DNA from 3 places in the Bradyrhizobium sp. USDA 4452 genome. Region 1 is predicted to be linked to each of the others. Evidence: predicted binding sites of a transcription regulator. Region 1 holds the regulator's gene; each other region holds the start of a gene.
What was found. Region 1 encodes LexA, which represses DNA repair genes until DNA is damaged. Its sites were predicted from a motif close to TGTTCNNNNTGTGTTCNG; they were not measured.

Region 1 (5,158 bases):
TAACGGAAGCGTAGATCGCTCCGTCGCTCGACGGCTTCATGTGGGCGACCAGATTGCGGTATTGCTCAAGCAAGAAATCGCGGTTCGCGATCATCTGTCGCAGGTCTTTTCCCGGATCGTCCCTCTTAAGAGGGCCCTCAGAAAATTCATGGATTGCTTCCATCAGCTCATTGAACTGTCTCTTTCCGATACCTTTGACGGCCTTAAGGCCATAAGGTCCCAACTCTCTCATCTTCTGAAATGAGGTAATATTCTCGCGCTTGAGAATATTGATTGTTCTTAGGCTAATAGCGAGATAATCGATATCGCATTGGTTCCAAAAACGCATCATTGCGTGCTATTCTCCAACAGCGATAGCTTCGTAAGCTGAGTAGGCTTCGTCTTCTGGAGAGACCCCCTTATCGCGCTCAAGATAGCAATCGTCGGCCATGTGATAGGCGATCTCGATCGCGGCGTCTGAATCCATGCCTCCCTTCTCAAAAAGAACGGCGACGGGACACACAAAGCGGTACTTCCAAACTCGCTCAGAAATTTCCATAGTTGTCTCCCATGGCGTCTTCAGTCCTCGCCCAATAGCTCATGTCAGCATCAGCGCATTCTTCGGGGCCTTCGTTGCGCTGATTTGCGTCCTCCCAATAGGATGGAGCAGTCTCATCGGCGTATTCCGCAACCGATGAGCCGTCGTCGAACTTCTCACCGATGGTTTCGAGCATGCGCGCCTTGAAGCGAGCGCAGAATTCTTCTTTGAGTATGGGCGTAGCTCTCATCGCTCCCCTCCCGCGATCACCGCGACACGGGGCTTCCAGGAGGGGAGCCAAGAGAGGTCGGGGTAGAGGTCGGCCAGTTCCTTGGCGGCCCGGCGCATGCTGAGGCCAAGCCGGAACGTCTGGTCAAAGCCGGGGTCTTCGCCGTAGGTGTCGATCGCCGTAATGATGATCGACTCCCGTGTCGTCCGGGCCAGATCGCCGGGGTGGCGGATGCGGTCGGAGTGGAGCCAAGTCTTGAGATCAGACAGGGAACGCGGCTGTGTCAGGGGCGCGCGCAAATCCGCGCATGTTGCCGAGTCGTTCACGGGGGTTTGCATATTGTCGTCGGTTTCCATGTCTCTATAGCCCTTTGAAAATAAGAGGAATTTCGTCTGGCGCTGGATTTAGTATGTTCCTGGTCAAGGAGTGGCTGGCAGCGGACGCCGATGCGCGGACCGCGACGGACGCCTCACTCGGTGAGGGTGTCTCCTGCGATCCGAGCGGCTGCGTGACCCAAGGTCCCGGCGGCGCCTTCGTCACCCTGGCGACCCGGTCCGAGGCGCTGACTGATGATTGCGAGCGCGCGGCGCTGATCGTGACCGCGCGGCCGGCACCGACGGACTGCGCGGCCTCGGTGATCGATGCCGAGCGGTTGCGGCGTCACGGCGCGCTGGTGCTGCGGCGCATCAGGGACGGCTACGCCATTGATGCCGTCAAGCCCGGCGGGATCGACCGGCCATGGTCGCCGGCGGTTCCCGGCGATGGCGAGAGCGAGACCACGCCGCGTGCGACCGCGACCGCGCCACGGCCCGCCGTCGATGCGACGCCGGCCGAGAGCGATTTTCAGGGCGAGGATTAGCCGTTGCCAGGCGAGGGTCCGGCCGGCAGCTCGAACAGGCCAAGATGATACTCGTCAGAGTCGGGGTCGGCATCGGGCTTCTTGACGAGGGTGAAGGAAGCCTCGGGAAACTGCTCCCAGACCTTCAGATCGTCAGCCGTTACCGTCAGCCAGCCGAACCGGAACATGTAGCGGCCCGGTTCCGTGACCCGTCCAGCCTTTTGCCAAGTGACCTTATCGACCACCGCGCACGTCCTCCGTGTACGATGATGCGCCAAGGTGGCCGCTGACGCAAATCTCCTTCTGCGCCCCGGAACCTGACGTCCGGGGTCGCTCCAAATCGCTTAGGTCACTCGCCGCCGGATGGTTCATCCCGCGGTGACGATGCGTTCAACCCAAAAACAGCGACGCGAATGCAGAGGGCCGCCGCTCCACAACCTTCGGCTTCTGCTCGACCGGCGGATGCAGTGCCGGCAATTGCAGCACGCTGACGCGTTGTCCCTCGACGAGCTGGGTCACCAGCACATGGCTGCCGTCGGGGAATTCGACCGCGTCATGATGGCGGTCGGGAACGTCGGGCTCGACTTCGTTGAACACGCCGACGCGGAAATTCATCGTCTTGGTCCAGATCCAGCGGCTGTCGTAGCGAACGTTCTCGGCGAAAGCGAGCTCGGTGCCCGGCAGCATGCAGACCGCGACGTTGGGATCGTTCTCCGAAGCAAAGCCGCGGGTCGACGTGCCGCGGAAAGTCGTGGTGATCAGCGTCTCTCCAACAATGGCGGGGCGCGACGCCACGGCGTGCAGACTATAGTCACACATCGGATGGCTCCTCTAATCGAGGTAGCGACCCGTGCCTCTCCTTGAGGCATAGGGCCTCTACCAGAGTGGACGATAGCGAACGAGTGTCTCCTCGTTTCTGGGCGATTGTACGACTGCTCGACCAACGCCCCCGATCACAAACACGCGACGCTGCGCGAGAGGTGTCGGAGCGCATCGGGCAACCAGCACGTTACGCTATCATGCAAGGAACGATCCGATGTGTCGCTCGTTCCCTGCCGCCGCAAGTATTTGAAAATCAGTACTTGCGATAGAGACCGATCAGCTTGCCCTGGATGCGGACCCGGTTCGGCGGCAGAATGCGCACTTCATAGGCGGTGTTGGCCGGCTCCAGCGCAATCGATGCGCCGCGGCGGCGGAAGCGCTTTAGGGTAGCCTCCTCCTCGTCGATCAGCGCCACCACGATGTCGCCGGTGTTGGCGACGTCGTTGCGCTGGATCAGCGCCATGTCGCCGTCGAGGATGCCGGCATCGACCATCGAATCGCCGCGCACTTCCAGCGCATAGTGCTCACCGGCGCCGAGCATGTCGGGCGGCACGCTGATGGTGTGGCTGCGGGTCTGCAGCGCCTCGATCGGCGTACCGGCGGCAATCCGGCCCATCACGGGGACCGCGACCGGACGGTTGCCGTCGTCCTCGGCGATCGGCGGGGTGCTGGCGCGCTTGCCGAGGGTGCCTTCGATGACGCTCGGCGTGAAGCCGCGGCGGCCGTTGCCGCCTCCGGCCGACAGCTCAGGGAGCTTGATGACCTCGATGGCGCGGGCGCGGTTGGGCAGGCGGCGAATGAAGCCGCGCTCCTCCAGCGCAGTGATCAGGCGGTGGATTCCGGACTTCGAGCGCAGGTCGAGCGCATCCTTCATCTCGTCGAACGAGGGCGGTACGCCGGCCTCCTTCAGACGTTCATTGATGAAACGCAGTAGTTCGTACTGTTTGCGCGTGAGCATCTCGAGTATTCCCCCGGTTGGTAGCGTCGTTCGATTCCGAGACTCTACAGGTGCGCCTGCAGGCGGGACCTGACCTCAGGAGCGCGGTGCTCAGTACAAGCGCTTCCTGGATGGTCTCCCGTTTGTAGACACCAGCACTCGAAACAAATCATGAACGGACACTATATGTTCGATATGTGTTCCGCAACCACTTAATTTCAGGTGAACGCGTTCTGCAACGCGTAATCGGCGGGCCGCGAAAGCCTCACTCCGGCAGCATCAGGATCTCGCATTCGTTGCCTGTGAGGGCGGCGGGCGCAAACGGCGGACGCACGAGAAGTGCGCGTGCCGCAGCGAGATTCCCGAGCAGCGAGGAGTCCTGCTGCATCACGGGCGTTGCGATCAGCGTGCCGTCTTCGCGCTCGTCGAGGCGCGCGCGCAGATAGTCCTCGCGCTGGTCGTTGGCAGCGAGGTCGCGGCCGAGCAGGGCGTTCGCGCGGGCATGATGGACAGTCTTTCGGCCGCTCAGCGCCCGAATCAAGGGCACCAGGAACAGGAAGGCGCAGACATAGGAGGACACCGGATTGCCGGGCAGGCCGATCACCCGCATCGGCCCCAACCGGCCATGCATCATCGGCTTGCCGGGCCGCATCGCGATCCGCCAGAACGCCATCTCGACGCCCTCGGCCTCCAGCGACTGCTTGACCACGTCGTGGTCGCCGACCGAGGCGCCGCCGGTCGTGATCAGGATGTCCGCGCCGGTGTCGCGGGCCCGCCGGACGCCGGCGGTGGTCGCCTCCACCGTATCGGCGGCAATCCCGAGATCGACGGTCTCGGCGCCTTCGGCGCGCGCCAGCGCCCGCAGCGCATAGCCGTTGGAATAGACGATCTGGCCGGGGCCAGGCTCCGAGCCCGGCATCACCAGCTCGTCGCCGGTCGCCAGCACCGCGACCTTCGGACGGCGGTGCACCGCAAGGTCCGGATAGTTCATGGCCGCCGCGAGCGACAGCGCGCGGTCCGAGAGGCGGCTGCCGGCTTCGAGCAGCACGTCGCCCTCACGGAAGTCGACGCCGGCGGGGCGGATGTGCCGTCCGGCGGCAGCCGGCTCGGTGATCGTGATGTGGTCGCCGTCGACGGTGGTGTCTTCCTGGATGATGACGGCGTCGGCGCCATGGGGGATCACGCCGCCGGTGAAGATCCGCACCGCTTCGCCCGGGCCAACCCTGCGCTCGAACGGCCGGCCGGCAGCGACTTCGCCGATCACCTTGAGCCGGGCCTTCAGATCACCGGCGTCCGCCGCGCGCACGGCATAGCCGTCCATCGCCGACATCGGCTGCGGCGGCTGGGTGCGGCGTGCGGCGAGGTCGCGCGCCAGGGTGCGATGGTAGGCGGCATCGAGCGCGACCATCTCCTCCGGCAGCGGGTTGGCGCCGGAAAGCACGGCGGACAGGGCATCGGCAACCGGCATCAGCGCCACGCTCAGAACTCCTCACGTCCTAATCACAGACCAAGTGCGGCCAGAGCCCTCGCCACGTCATCCGTCGATGTCACGTGGATGGCATGAAGGCCGCGCGCCCGCGCCCCTTCGATATTGGCGGCCAAATCGTCGAAAAACAGGATCCGCGACGCCGGCACGCCGATGGCTTTTACCACATGATCGTAGGCCTCGGCGTCGGGTTTCCGGTGCCCGATCGTCGAGGACAGGAAGACGGTGCGGAAATGGCTGAGCACCTCGGAATGGATCACGGAGAAATGCGCGACATGGGCCGGATTGGTGTTGGAGAAGGCGTAGAGCGGCATCCGCTGAGCGGCGGT
Region 2 (5,158 bases), 3.3 Mb from region 1:
TCCATCGCGCGGGTGACGAGTTCGGCGTTCTCCTCGTGGATCGCCCACATCCGGTCTTCGATCTTTTCGCGCAATTCGGCGGTCGCGGCCTCGAAGCGCGCCTGGCTGCCTGCCTTGGCGCGGTCGCCGATCCTGATCCGGCAGGCGCCGATGTCCTGGAGGGTCGCGCTCAGGGTCTCATGGGCCGGCAGCTTCTCGGCATCGGGCCCGCCGATCAGGATGCCGTCCATCGCGATCTCATAGACCGGCGCGGTGATGTTGCCGCGCGCGGTCGTGATCTCGATTCTGAGGCTGCAGGGCAGGCGCTCGTTCTTGCGCGGATCGCCGCGCTCGTCCTGGCGCAGCAGCACCGCGCAGCGCGCCTTCAGCTTCTGGGCGAAGGCGGTCACCGCCTTGCCGGCCTTGGCGACATTGTCGCCATGCGCGGCGGCTTCCCGCGTCGCGCTGTCGATCTCGCCGGCGCTGGTGCCGACCGAGACGATGAAGTGGGAGGCGGAGGCTGCGTTCTGGCCCATCTCGCCGGTGATCTGGTTCTGCTCGGCGACCGCGCCGTTGACGTTCTCGAACACCGGCCGGATCTTCTCGATCGCCTGCGAGATGCGGTGGACGGCGTCCGCCGATCCGGTGGCGTCCTTCTGCAGCGCCTCGATCTTGCGGGTGATCTCCTCAGTGGCGCTCTGGGTCTGCACCGCCAGCGCCTTGACCTCGGTGGCGACCACGGCAAAGCCCTTGCCGGCCGTGCCGGCGCGCGCAGCTTCAATGGTGGAGTTGAGCGCGAGCAGCGTGGTCTGCCGCGCGATCTGCGCGATCAGATTGACGACATTGCCGATCGCGGCCGAGGATTCGCGCAGGCGATCGACATTCGCGGTGGCCTCGCGCGCCGCCGCCGCGGCATCGTCGGCGAGCTGGCTCGCGCTGCGCACCTGCGCGCCGATGCCTTCGGCGGAATGGGTGAACCGGTCGGCGGCTTCGGAGAATGTCGTCGCGGTGCTCTGCGCATCGCTGCTGCGCCCGGTCAGCGCGTCGGTGCGGGCTCGGATCGTCGCGAGCTTGGCGGCCGTCGCCTCGGCGCCGTCGGCCACCGCGCCCGCGGCGCGCTCGAGCTGGCGGATCATAGCCCCTAGCTCGAGTTCCAGCAGCTCCAAGATTTCCTTCGACGAATCAGTCTCGGTCGAGACCTCGGGCGCGGTTGCCGCGGCCGGCACCAGTGGCGCGGCGACAGGCGCAGCCGGCTCCGGCTCTTGCTTTCGAAACAAACCGAACGCCATGGGGGCTCTTGGAAAGTTGCGGCGGGACGGGGCGATCCTCGCATCCGGGCATGAAGTCATGGTTAACAAGTGCCTCATATTCCGGCTTGCGGTAGTATTCTCGGGCCAGACGACCCCTGCCGACCTTTGATTTTGACCGCCAGGGGCCTATAAGGCCGCGTTTTCCACCCCTGTTCAGACCCTAGGCTCGAAGAGACGTCGCATGGCCGGCCATTCCCAATTCAAGAACATCATGCACCGCAAGGGCCGGCAGGATGCCCAGAAGTCGAAGCTTTTCGGCAAGCTGGCCCGCGAAATCACCGTGGCGGCCAAGCTCGGCACCCCGGACCCGGCGATGAACCCGCGGCTGCGCGCCGCCGTGGTCGCAGCGCGGGCCGAGAACATGCCCAAGGACAATATCGACCGCGCCATCAAGAAGGCCGCGGGCAATGAGGGCGAGAACTACGACGAGATACGCTACGAGGGCTATGGCCCCGGCGGTGTCGCCGTGATCGTCGAGGCGCTGACCGACAACCGCAACCGCGCCGCCTCCGACATCCGCTCGTTCTTCACCAAGTCGGGCGGCAATCTCGGCGAAACCGGCTCGGTCGCCTTCATGTTCGATCGCACCGGCATCATCGAGTACGACGCCAAGGTGGCCTCCGACGATGCGATGCTGGACGCCGCGATCGAGGCCGGCGCCGACGACGTCGTCTCCAGCGAAGGCGGCCACGAGGTCTACGCCTCGCAGGACACCTTCCGCGAGGTCGCAAAAGCGCTGGAAGCGAAGTTCGGCGAGCCGCGCAAGGCGGCGCTGACCTGGAAGCCGCAGAACACCGTCGCGGTCGACGACGAGACCGGCGAAAAGCTGCTCAAGCTGATGGACCTGCTCAACGAGCACGACGACGTGCAGAACGTCTACGCCAATTTCGAGGTGTCCGACGCGCTGATTGCAAAGATGGGCGGGTAAGAGCCGCGTTCATCGCCCCAAGCTCCAATGTCATCGCCCGACTTGATCGGGCGATTCAGCATTCCAGAGGTCGTTATTTGACCCGAGAGGCCGCGGCGTGCTGGATCCCCCGCTTTCGCGGGGGATGACGAGCGAGGACGGGATCAAGAGCGGAGCCGACGGCGACCGCGGCAGGGGATGGGCTTCCGTTTGTGTTTCGTTCTCGCAGGCCAGGCGGTATCACTACCGCATGACAGCCCAGCCGATTCGCTCTCCCGTCCGCATCATCGGTATCGATCCGGGTCTCCGCCGCACCGGCTGGGGCGTGATCGAGACCGAGGGCAACCGTCTGGTCTATATCGGCTGCGGCTCGGTCGAGCCGCCGGACGATCTGCCGCTGGCGAGCCGGCTGCTCGCGATCCATGAGGGGCTGGCCGCCGTGCTCGGCGACTTTAGGCCGGCGGAGGCCGCGGTCGAGCAGACCTTCGTCAACAAGGACGGCGTTGCCACGCTGAAGCTCGGCCAGGCCCGCGGCGTCGCCATGCTGGCGCCCGCAATGTTCGGTATCTCGGTCGCCGAATACGCGCCGAACCAGGTCAAGAAGACCGTGGTCGGTGCCGGTCACGCCGAGAAGAACCAGATCCAGGTGATGCTGAAGATCCTGTTGCCGAAGGCCGAACCGCCGTCCGCCGACGCCGCCGACGCGCTCGCGGTCGCGATCACCCACGCCCATCACCGCCAGAGCGCCGCACTCCGGCTCAGGGTGGCGAGCCTATGATCGGCTATTGCAACGTAGCGCAACGCGAGGAGCGCGCGCTCGTCAGGCTCCCTCCCCCCTTGCGGGGGAGGGTTGGGGAGAGGGGTGGACCCCGGGCGAGACGATTGCTGAGCGCATCGCCCTCGCAAAGTCGGCTACCTGTCGTCGGAACGGAAATTGACAGAGCGCGTCGTGTGGTACCCCTCGCCCTAACCCTCCACCGCAAGGGGGGAGGGAACCCTTCCGCCAGTGCGTCCCCTACTAGTGCGGGTTCATCCGAACACGGTGCGCGCGTCGAGCCTGGGTCACCATCATGATCGGCAAGCTCAAGGGTCTGATCGATTCCTATGGCGAGGACTACGTAATCCTCGACGTCGGCGGCGTCGGCTATCAGGTGCATTGCGCGAGCCGCACGCTGCAGGCATTGCCGTCGCCGGGCGGCGCGGCGGTGCTCTCGATCGAGACCTATGTCCGCGAGGATCAGATCAAGCTGTTCGGCTTCCGCTCAGATCTCGAGCGCGAATGGTTTCGCCTGCTGCAGACCGTGCAGGGCGTCGGCGCCAAGGTCGCGCTCGCGGTGCTCGGCACGCTGCCGCCGACCGATCTCGCCAACGCCATCGCGCTGCGTGACAAGGCGGCGGTGGCGCGGACGCCCGGTGTCGGGCCGAAGGTCGCCGAACGCATCGTCAGCGAATTGAAGGACAAGGCACCGGGCTTTGCCGATGTCGATCCCGCGGTGGTGCATCTCTCGGGCGCGATCGACAACAACCGCGCGCCGCGTCCGGTCACCGACGCGATCTCTCGCGCTGGTTAACCTCGGCTACGGCCAGCCGCAGGCCGCCGCCGCGATCGCCGCTGCCTCGCGCAGCGCCGGTGAGAGTGCCGAGACCGCGCAGCTGATCCGGCTTGGGCTTAAGGAATTGTCGAAGTGAACACGCCCTCGCGCATGGTCTCGCCCGAACGCCGCTCCGACGATGTCGGCGACACCGCGCTGCGTCCGCAGTCGCTGACGGAGTTCGTCGGCCAGGCCCAGGCGCGCAAGAATCTCTCGATCTTCATCGAAGCCGCCAAGAAGCGCGGCGAGGCGCTCGATCACGTGCTGTTCGTCGGTCCCCCCGGCCTCGGCAAGACCACGCTGGCGCAGATCGTTGCGCGCGAGCTCGGCGTCGGCTTCCGTGCCACCTCCGGCCCCGTGATCGCGAAGGCTGGCGACCTCGCGGCGCTGCTCACCAATCTGGAAGAGCGCGATGTGCTGTTCATCGACGAAATCCATCGCCTGAGCCCAGCGGTGGAAGAAGTACTCTATCCCGCGATGGAGGATTTTCAGCTTGATCTGATCATCGGCGAAGGCCCTGCGGCGCGCTCGGTCAAGATCGAGCTGTCGAAATTCACCCTGGTCGGTGCGACGACGCGCGCGGGCCTGCTCACCAATCCGCTGCGCGATCGCTTCGGCATTCCGGTCCGGCTCAACTTCTACACCGTGGAAGAGCTCGAGAAGATCGTCACCCGCGGCGCCCGCGTGCTCAACATCGGCATGAGCCCCGACGGCGCCAACGAGATCGCGCGCCGTGCCCGCGGCACGCCGCGCATCGCCGGCCGCCTGCTGCGCCGGGTCCGCGACTTTGCCTCGGCAGCCGATGCCGATGCCATCGACCGCGGCATCGCCGACCGGGCGCTGAGCGCGCTCGAGGTCGACAGCGCCGGGCTCGACGCGATGGACCGGCGCTATCTCACCACCATCGCCTTGAACTATGGCGGCGGGCCAGTCGGTGTCGAGACCATGGCCGCAGCGTTGTCGGAGCCGCGCGATGCGATCGAGGACATCATCGAGCCCTATCTGATCCAGTGCGGCTATCTGCAGCGCACCCCGCGCGGAAGACTGCTGACCTCACATGCCTTCCGCCATCTCGGCCTCGCCGAGCCGAACCGCGATCCCGCGCAGTTCGGCCTGTTCGGCGGCAATGGCGATGAGGATTGAGGCGAGCGCTCTCGAAGACGTGAAAAGACGTGTTGTGCCCGCTAACCATTGCGACGTCTCTGCGGGTCCTCTGCACAAACACGGCCCAATTTCGCTCTAATCAAAGGGCCTATGATCGTCCGGAGCGCCTTCCAGGAGGCGCCAGGCATCACCGATCAAGCGTCCATGATTTCACGTCGACATTTTCTTCGCGGCTTCGGCGGATTGACCGCCGCCACCGCCTCGAC
Region 3 (5,158 bases), 3.7 Mb from region 1:
CAGCCTGCCGCGCATCTTCCGTACCACCGTCGAGACCATCCCGGCCGCCGTGTCCTATCTGCAGGCGGATGCCGTCAAGCTGGCGCGCTGGCGCGAGGCGCTCGCCGGCGAATCGGCGCTGAAGGTCGGCGTGGTCTGGGCCGGCAATGCCAGGCACAAGGGCGACCGCCAGCGTTCGCTGCCGGCGGATGCCGTGCTGCCGCGGCTGGTCACACCGGGCGTGCAGCTCTACAGCCTGCAGAAGGAGCCGCGGCCGGACGATGCCCCGGTGCTGCGGCGCCTCGGTGCCGATATCGTCGACCTCGCGCCGACGCTCGGCGATTTCGCCGACACCGCGGCGGCCGTCTGCGCGCTCGATCTCGTCATCGCCGTCGATACCTCGGTGGCGCATCTCGCCGGCGCGCTGGGCCGCCCGGTCTGGATGCTGTGCCCCTATGCGCTCGACTGGCGCTGGCTACGGGATCGCGCCGATACGCCCTGGTATCCGACCATGCGGCTGTTCCGCCAGGACAGGCCGCAGGCCTGGGAGGGTGTGCTGACGCGGATGTCGGCCGAGCTTGCGCGCGTTGCGAAAGGGGAGCGGGAGGTGTTGCTGCCACAGGCGTCGCGCGGCTGACGACCAGCCGAGGCTTCCGGTTAGTCACGTCGCGCTCATTCCCTGCGCGCCGCCGAGCAGCTTCGCGTTGAGCCGGCCGCCGTCGAACAGCATTTCACTGATCGCGCCGTCGAGGTCGAAAGTCGTGACCGCCCCGCCAGCATCGCTGATGATGCTGGCTTGGGCGAGACGGCGCATCAGCTCCTTGATGAAGGCGGCGCTGACGCCTTCGGTGCGTCGCACGGCCTCGTCGATGACGGGCTGTTCGAGCGACAGGCCCTTGCCGTAGAGCCGGATCAGCTTGTCGCGTCCGGTCTCGTCGGGCAGCGGCACCTCGATCGCCTGGTCGATGCGGCCGGGCCGGCCGGCCAGTGCGCCCTCGAGCTCTTCGGGGCGGTTCGTGGTCAGCAGGAACAGGATGTCGCAATCCTCCTTGAGGCCGTCCATCTCGTTGAGCAGCTTGTTGAGCAATGATTCCTCGCACGGTCCGCCCATGTCTTCGCGGTCGCGCGCGATCAGGTCGACATCCTCGATCACCACCATGGTCGGCTGCAGCAGCCGCGCCAGATTCATGTAGGCGCCGAGCAGGCCGACCTGTTCGGCGGTGATGATCAGTGTGGTGTGATCCGGCAGGTTGGTGGCGAGATAGCGAATGGTGTGGGTCTTGCCGGTGCCGGGCGGGCCGTAGAGCAGGATGCCCTTGCGGGTCGACTGCCCGAGCTTGCGCAGCAGATCGCGGCTTTCGACGAAGCCGAGCACATTGCGGTCGAGCAGCCGTAGCGTCCGTTCTGGCAGGATCACGTCATCGCGGGCCACCGTCTGCAGCCGATGCACGGTCACGCCGCGGGCGCGGCCGCGATAGTCTGCGGCATTCTCCAGCGACAGGATCTTGCCGCGATAGGATCGTGCCGCATGCACGGCAGCTTCCAGCTCGGCAAAAGTCCGCTGCACCAGGCTGTTTCCGGCCGCGCCCGCGGGCACCGCAAGCTCGATCCGCAAGCCCGGCTCGCTCTGATAATCGCGATGGTAGCTGAGCAGTACCGCGTAGCGCAGCTCTTCGGTCTGGCACAGCCACAAGCCATTGGTGAGGCATTTCACCGGCTCGGACTCGCCGACGTCGACGTCGTGATACTGCGGGGGGGCGATCGCTGGTGCGTTGCGGCTGTTCTCCATCAGCGCGGCGAAGGCCAAGGTTTCGTAGCGGTGTTCCTCATGAAGGCCGAAGAAATGGATCGGCGCGTCGAACAGCCTGTCGATCGCGATCTGAACATCGGCACGCATGTGACCGGGAAACTGCCGCGACCGGGTCAGGATTTGGTTGCGCGGCACTCCGGCAAAATGCCAATCGAGTGCTATGAAGGCATATCTGAACTCCTCGCCCGGCAGTTTTTCCGAGCTGGCCCTGGCGGCGAGCAAGCAGTTGCTGCACAGGCAGACCGTCTTGCGGAAGAGAAAGACATCGGTCACGGGTTCCAGTGAGCCACAGAGGTTGCATGGCCGCGCCGCGTCGGCAGCCTGCGTCGTGATCGTTAACGGATGGCCATTGCTGCGGATCAGTTGCTGCGCGGACTCCAGCAGGGCTTGGGCCACAGGTGCTGGATAGGGACCGCATGCGATTCCGTTCTGGGCCTCGATCCGTGCGGTAGCGGCAACCGCCTCTTTCCGGGATTTGCCGAATACCGTGCGTAGCAGGTTGCGGATGAATTCTATCGGTGTCTCGCTGTCGTCGTGAATGAAGAGCCTGATCGGGCCGTTCTCGGCAAAGACGTCGTGCATGATCACCTCGAAACGCAAATCGGAAACAAACAGAACAAAATAAGAACATCATGGCCGCCGGCCTGCGTCAAGCGAAAGATTTTGCCGCCTCATCCCTGACGTGTGATGTGCCGCTCGGCGGGCTCAGCCGGGAACACGCCTGCATGCGTAAACGCCGTTCAACACTTGCGACGATCGTGTTGCGGCAAATGCCAAGAGATGGTCGTCGCAGCGGCAAACTTCCGACACATCATCAAGGCGAAAAGGGGCGATCCGACGTGGCGCGAGCGCGAGAGCAGAGTCCTCCCTAAGGATCTGCGGTCGCGCAATTATTTTAATAAGAGGCCCTCGTGCCGCACAAACTTCGCTTTGCGATCCTTCTCGTCCTCGCCCTGTTCGTCTCGCCCGCGCTGGCGCAGCCGGCCGCCAAGCCGACGTCGCCGCAGCCCGTGACCGGCGACACACTGACGCCCGAGCAGGCGAAGCGCGCGCTCGAGACGCTGCAGGATGACAAGAAGCGCGGCGAGATCATCAACACGTTGCGCGCCATTGCCAAGGCCTCGCCGCAGGCGGCCGCGGAGCCGGCGCCTGCGCCCGAGCAGCATTCGCCGATCCCGCTGAGCGCAGACAGTCTCGGTGCTCAGCTTCTGTTGATGGTCTCGGAGCAGGTCGGCGAGATGTCGCGCGAGGTCGCCGACGTCGCGCGCACGCTGACGCATTTCCCGGCGTTCTATTACTGGTTCGTGCGCACCGCCAACGATCCGCAGGCTTATGGGCTGATGATCGATATCGCCTGGAAGCTGGCGCTGGTGTTCGGCTGCGCGCTCGCCGCCGAATGGGTGGTGTTCCGCCTGATCAAGCGGCCGGTCGCGTTCCTCGAAGCGCGGCTGCCGCAGACCGCGCGTGTGCCGGTGCAGGCGCTCGCGAGCGCCGATCCGCCGTCGTCGGTTACCGACGTCACGCCGGAGGGCGATCTGCATCGCCGTCGGCTCAGCCTGGCGCGTGCCTGGCAGTCGCTGATACGGCTGCCCTTCGTGCTCGGCCGCCTGCTACTCGAATTGCTGCCGGTGGTGGTGTTCGGTGGCATCGCCACCGCGCTGCTCGGCACCGAGATCGGCGACCAGTCGACCACGCGGCTGGTGATCCTCGCCGTCGTCAACGCCTACGTCTTCTCGCGCGTGCTGATCTGCGCGGTGCGTGCGCTGGCGGGACCGTTCGGCCTGATCCGCGTCCGGGCCGAGACCGCGGCCTATATCGAGATCTGGGCGCGGCGCATCGTCGCCGTCGGCGTCTCCGGCATCGCCTTTGCCAATGTCGCGCTGCTGCTCGGGCTGCATCGCGCCGGCTATGCCGCGCTGCTCCGGCTGGTGATGCTGGTGGTGCATCTCTTCGTCGTCGTCATCATCCTGCAATGCCGCCGCCAGGTCGCCGACGCGATCCGCGCACCGGCCGATCGCACCGGCCTCGCCGCGCGGACGCGCAACCGTCTCGCTTCGCTCTGGCACGTGCTGGCGATCGCGCTCGATCTTGCGCTGTGGGCAGTGTGGGCGCTCAACATCCGCAACGGCTATTCGCTGCTGCTGCAATATTTCGTCGGCACCGTCGCGGTGCTGCTGGTCACCCGGCTCGTCACCATGGTGGTGCTGAGCCTGATCGACCGCGGCTTCCGCATCAGCCCGGACCTGATGCAGCGCTTCCCGGGGCTGGAGACCCGCGCCAACCGCTATCTGCCGCTGCTGCGCAAGGTGGTCACCGCGGTGATCGCGCTGATCGGCTTCGTCGCGCTGCTCGAAGTCTGGGGCGTCGACGCCATCGTCTGGTTCTATGGCGGCCAGATCGGCTCCCGCCTGATCTCGGCGCTGGTGACGATCGGCATTGCCGCGTTCGCCGCGGCGGTGATCTGGGAAGTCGCCAATGCGCTGATGGACCGGCAGATCGATACGCTGTCGCGCGAGGGGCATTACGCCCGCGCCGCGCGGCTGCGCACCTTCCAGCCGATGCTGCGTACCGCGCTGTTCTGCATGATCGTAGCTGTCGTCGGGCTCACCGCGCTCAGCGAGATCGGCGTCAATGTCGCGCCGCTGCTCGCCGGCGCCGGCATCGTCGGCATCGCGATCGGCTTCGGCTCGCAGAAATTGGTGCAGGATCTGATCACCGGGCTGTTCCTCCTGATCGAGAACACCGTGCAGGTCGGCGACACCGTCACGGTGTCGGGCCTCTCGGGCGTGGTCGAGAACGTCTCGATCCGCACCATGCGGCTGCGCGCCGGCGACGGTTCGGTCCATGTGGTGCCGTTCAGTGCGGTGACGACGATCACCAACTCCAGCCGCGGCGCCGGCAATGCCGCGGTCAGCGTCAACGTGTCCTACAAGGAGGACACCGATCGCGCCGGCGAGGTGCTGAAGGACATCGTCGCCCAAATGCGCCAGGAGACGGCGTATCGCGCGTTCATCCGAGGCGACCTCGAATTGTGGGGCGTCGACAAGGTCGACGGCTCGGTCGTGACCATCGTCGGCCAGATCCGCTGCACCGATAGCGGCCGCTGGGCGGTGCAGCGCGAGTTCAACCGCCGCATGAAGCGCCGCTTCCAGGAGGAGGGCATCGAGATCGCCTCGATGGGCCAGACCATCCTGATGCAGCTTCCCGCGCCGTCGGAGCCGGATGCCAACAAGCTGCCGCGCCGGGCCGCGGGCTGATCCGCGACACCGCATGCTGTCTCATCGTTGCGACAACGTCTCGCGACGATGAGACGGCAAGAGCTTCGCCGGGCCCGAGGGACGGCTTGCACGTGGCCGAAAACGCTGCCTT

Region 2: a site for LexA is predicted at 2,404-2,421, ahead of ruvC (crossover junction endodeoxyribonuclease RuvC). Genes of this name have one in related genera too.
Region 3: a site for LexA is predicted at 2,402-2,419, ahead of ACVISU_RS18245 (ATP-dependent Clp protease adaptor ClpS). Genes of this name have one in related genera too.

Annotation. Positions count from the first base shown of each region.
Region 1 is NZ_JBSSGK010000001.1:41,742-46,899, forward strand. It holds gene ACVISU_RS00360 (DNA-directed RNA polymerase subunit alpha C-terminal domain-containing protein) at 1-331, opposite strand, end outside; gene ACVISU_RS00365 (hypothetical protein) at 338-538, opposite strand; gene ACVISU_RS00370 (hypothetical protein) at 525-767, opposite strand; gene ACVISU_RS00375 (hypothetical protein) at 764-1,102, opposite strand; gene ACVISU_RS00380 (hypothetical protein) at 1,156-1,605, shown strand; gene ACVISU_RS00385 (hypothetical protein) at 1,602-1,829, opposite strand; gene ACVISU_RS00390 (hypothetical protein) at 1,975-2,403, opposite strand; gene lexA (transcriptional repressor LexA) at 2,660-3,364, opposite strand; gene ACVISU_RS00400 (molybdopterin molybdotransferase MoeA) at 3,609-4,820, opposite strand; gene ACVISU_RS00405 (HAD family hydrolase) at 4,844-5,158, opposite strand, start outside.
Region 2 is NZ_JBSSGK010000001.1:3,304,075-3,309,232, reverse strand. It holds gene ACVISU_RS15945 (methyl-accepting chemotaxis protein) at 1-1,268, opposite strand, end outside; gene ACVISU_RS15940 (YebC/PmpR family DNA-binding transcriptional regulator) at 1,471-2,217, shown strand; gene ruvC (crossover junction endodeoxyribonuclease RuvC) at 2,447-2,974, shown strand; partial or broken gene ruvA (Holliday junction branch migration protein RuvA) at 3,267-3,885, shown strand; gene ruvB (Holliday junction branch migration DNA helicase RuvB) at 3,882-4,931, shown strand; gene ACVISU_RS15920 (metallophosphoesterase) at 5,097-5,158, shown strand, end outside.
Region 3 is NZ_JBSSGK010000001.1:3,782,845-3,788,002, reverse strand. It holds gene ACVISU_RS18250 (tetratricopeptide repeat protein) at 1-616, shown strand, start outside; gene ACVISU_RS18245 (ATP-dependent Clp protease adaptor ClpS) at 641-2,371, opposite strand; gene ACVISU_RS18240 (mechanosensitive ion channel family protein) at 2,701-5,046, shown strand.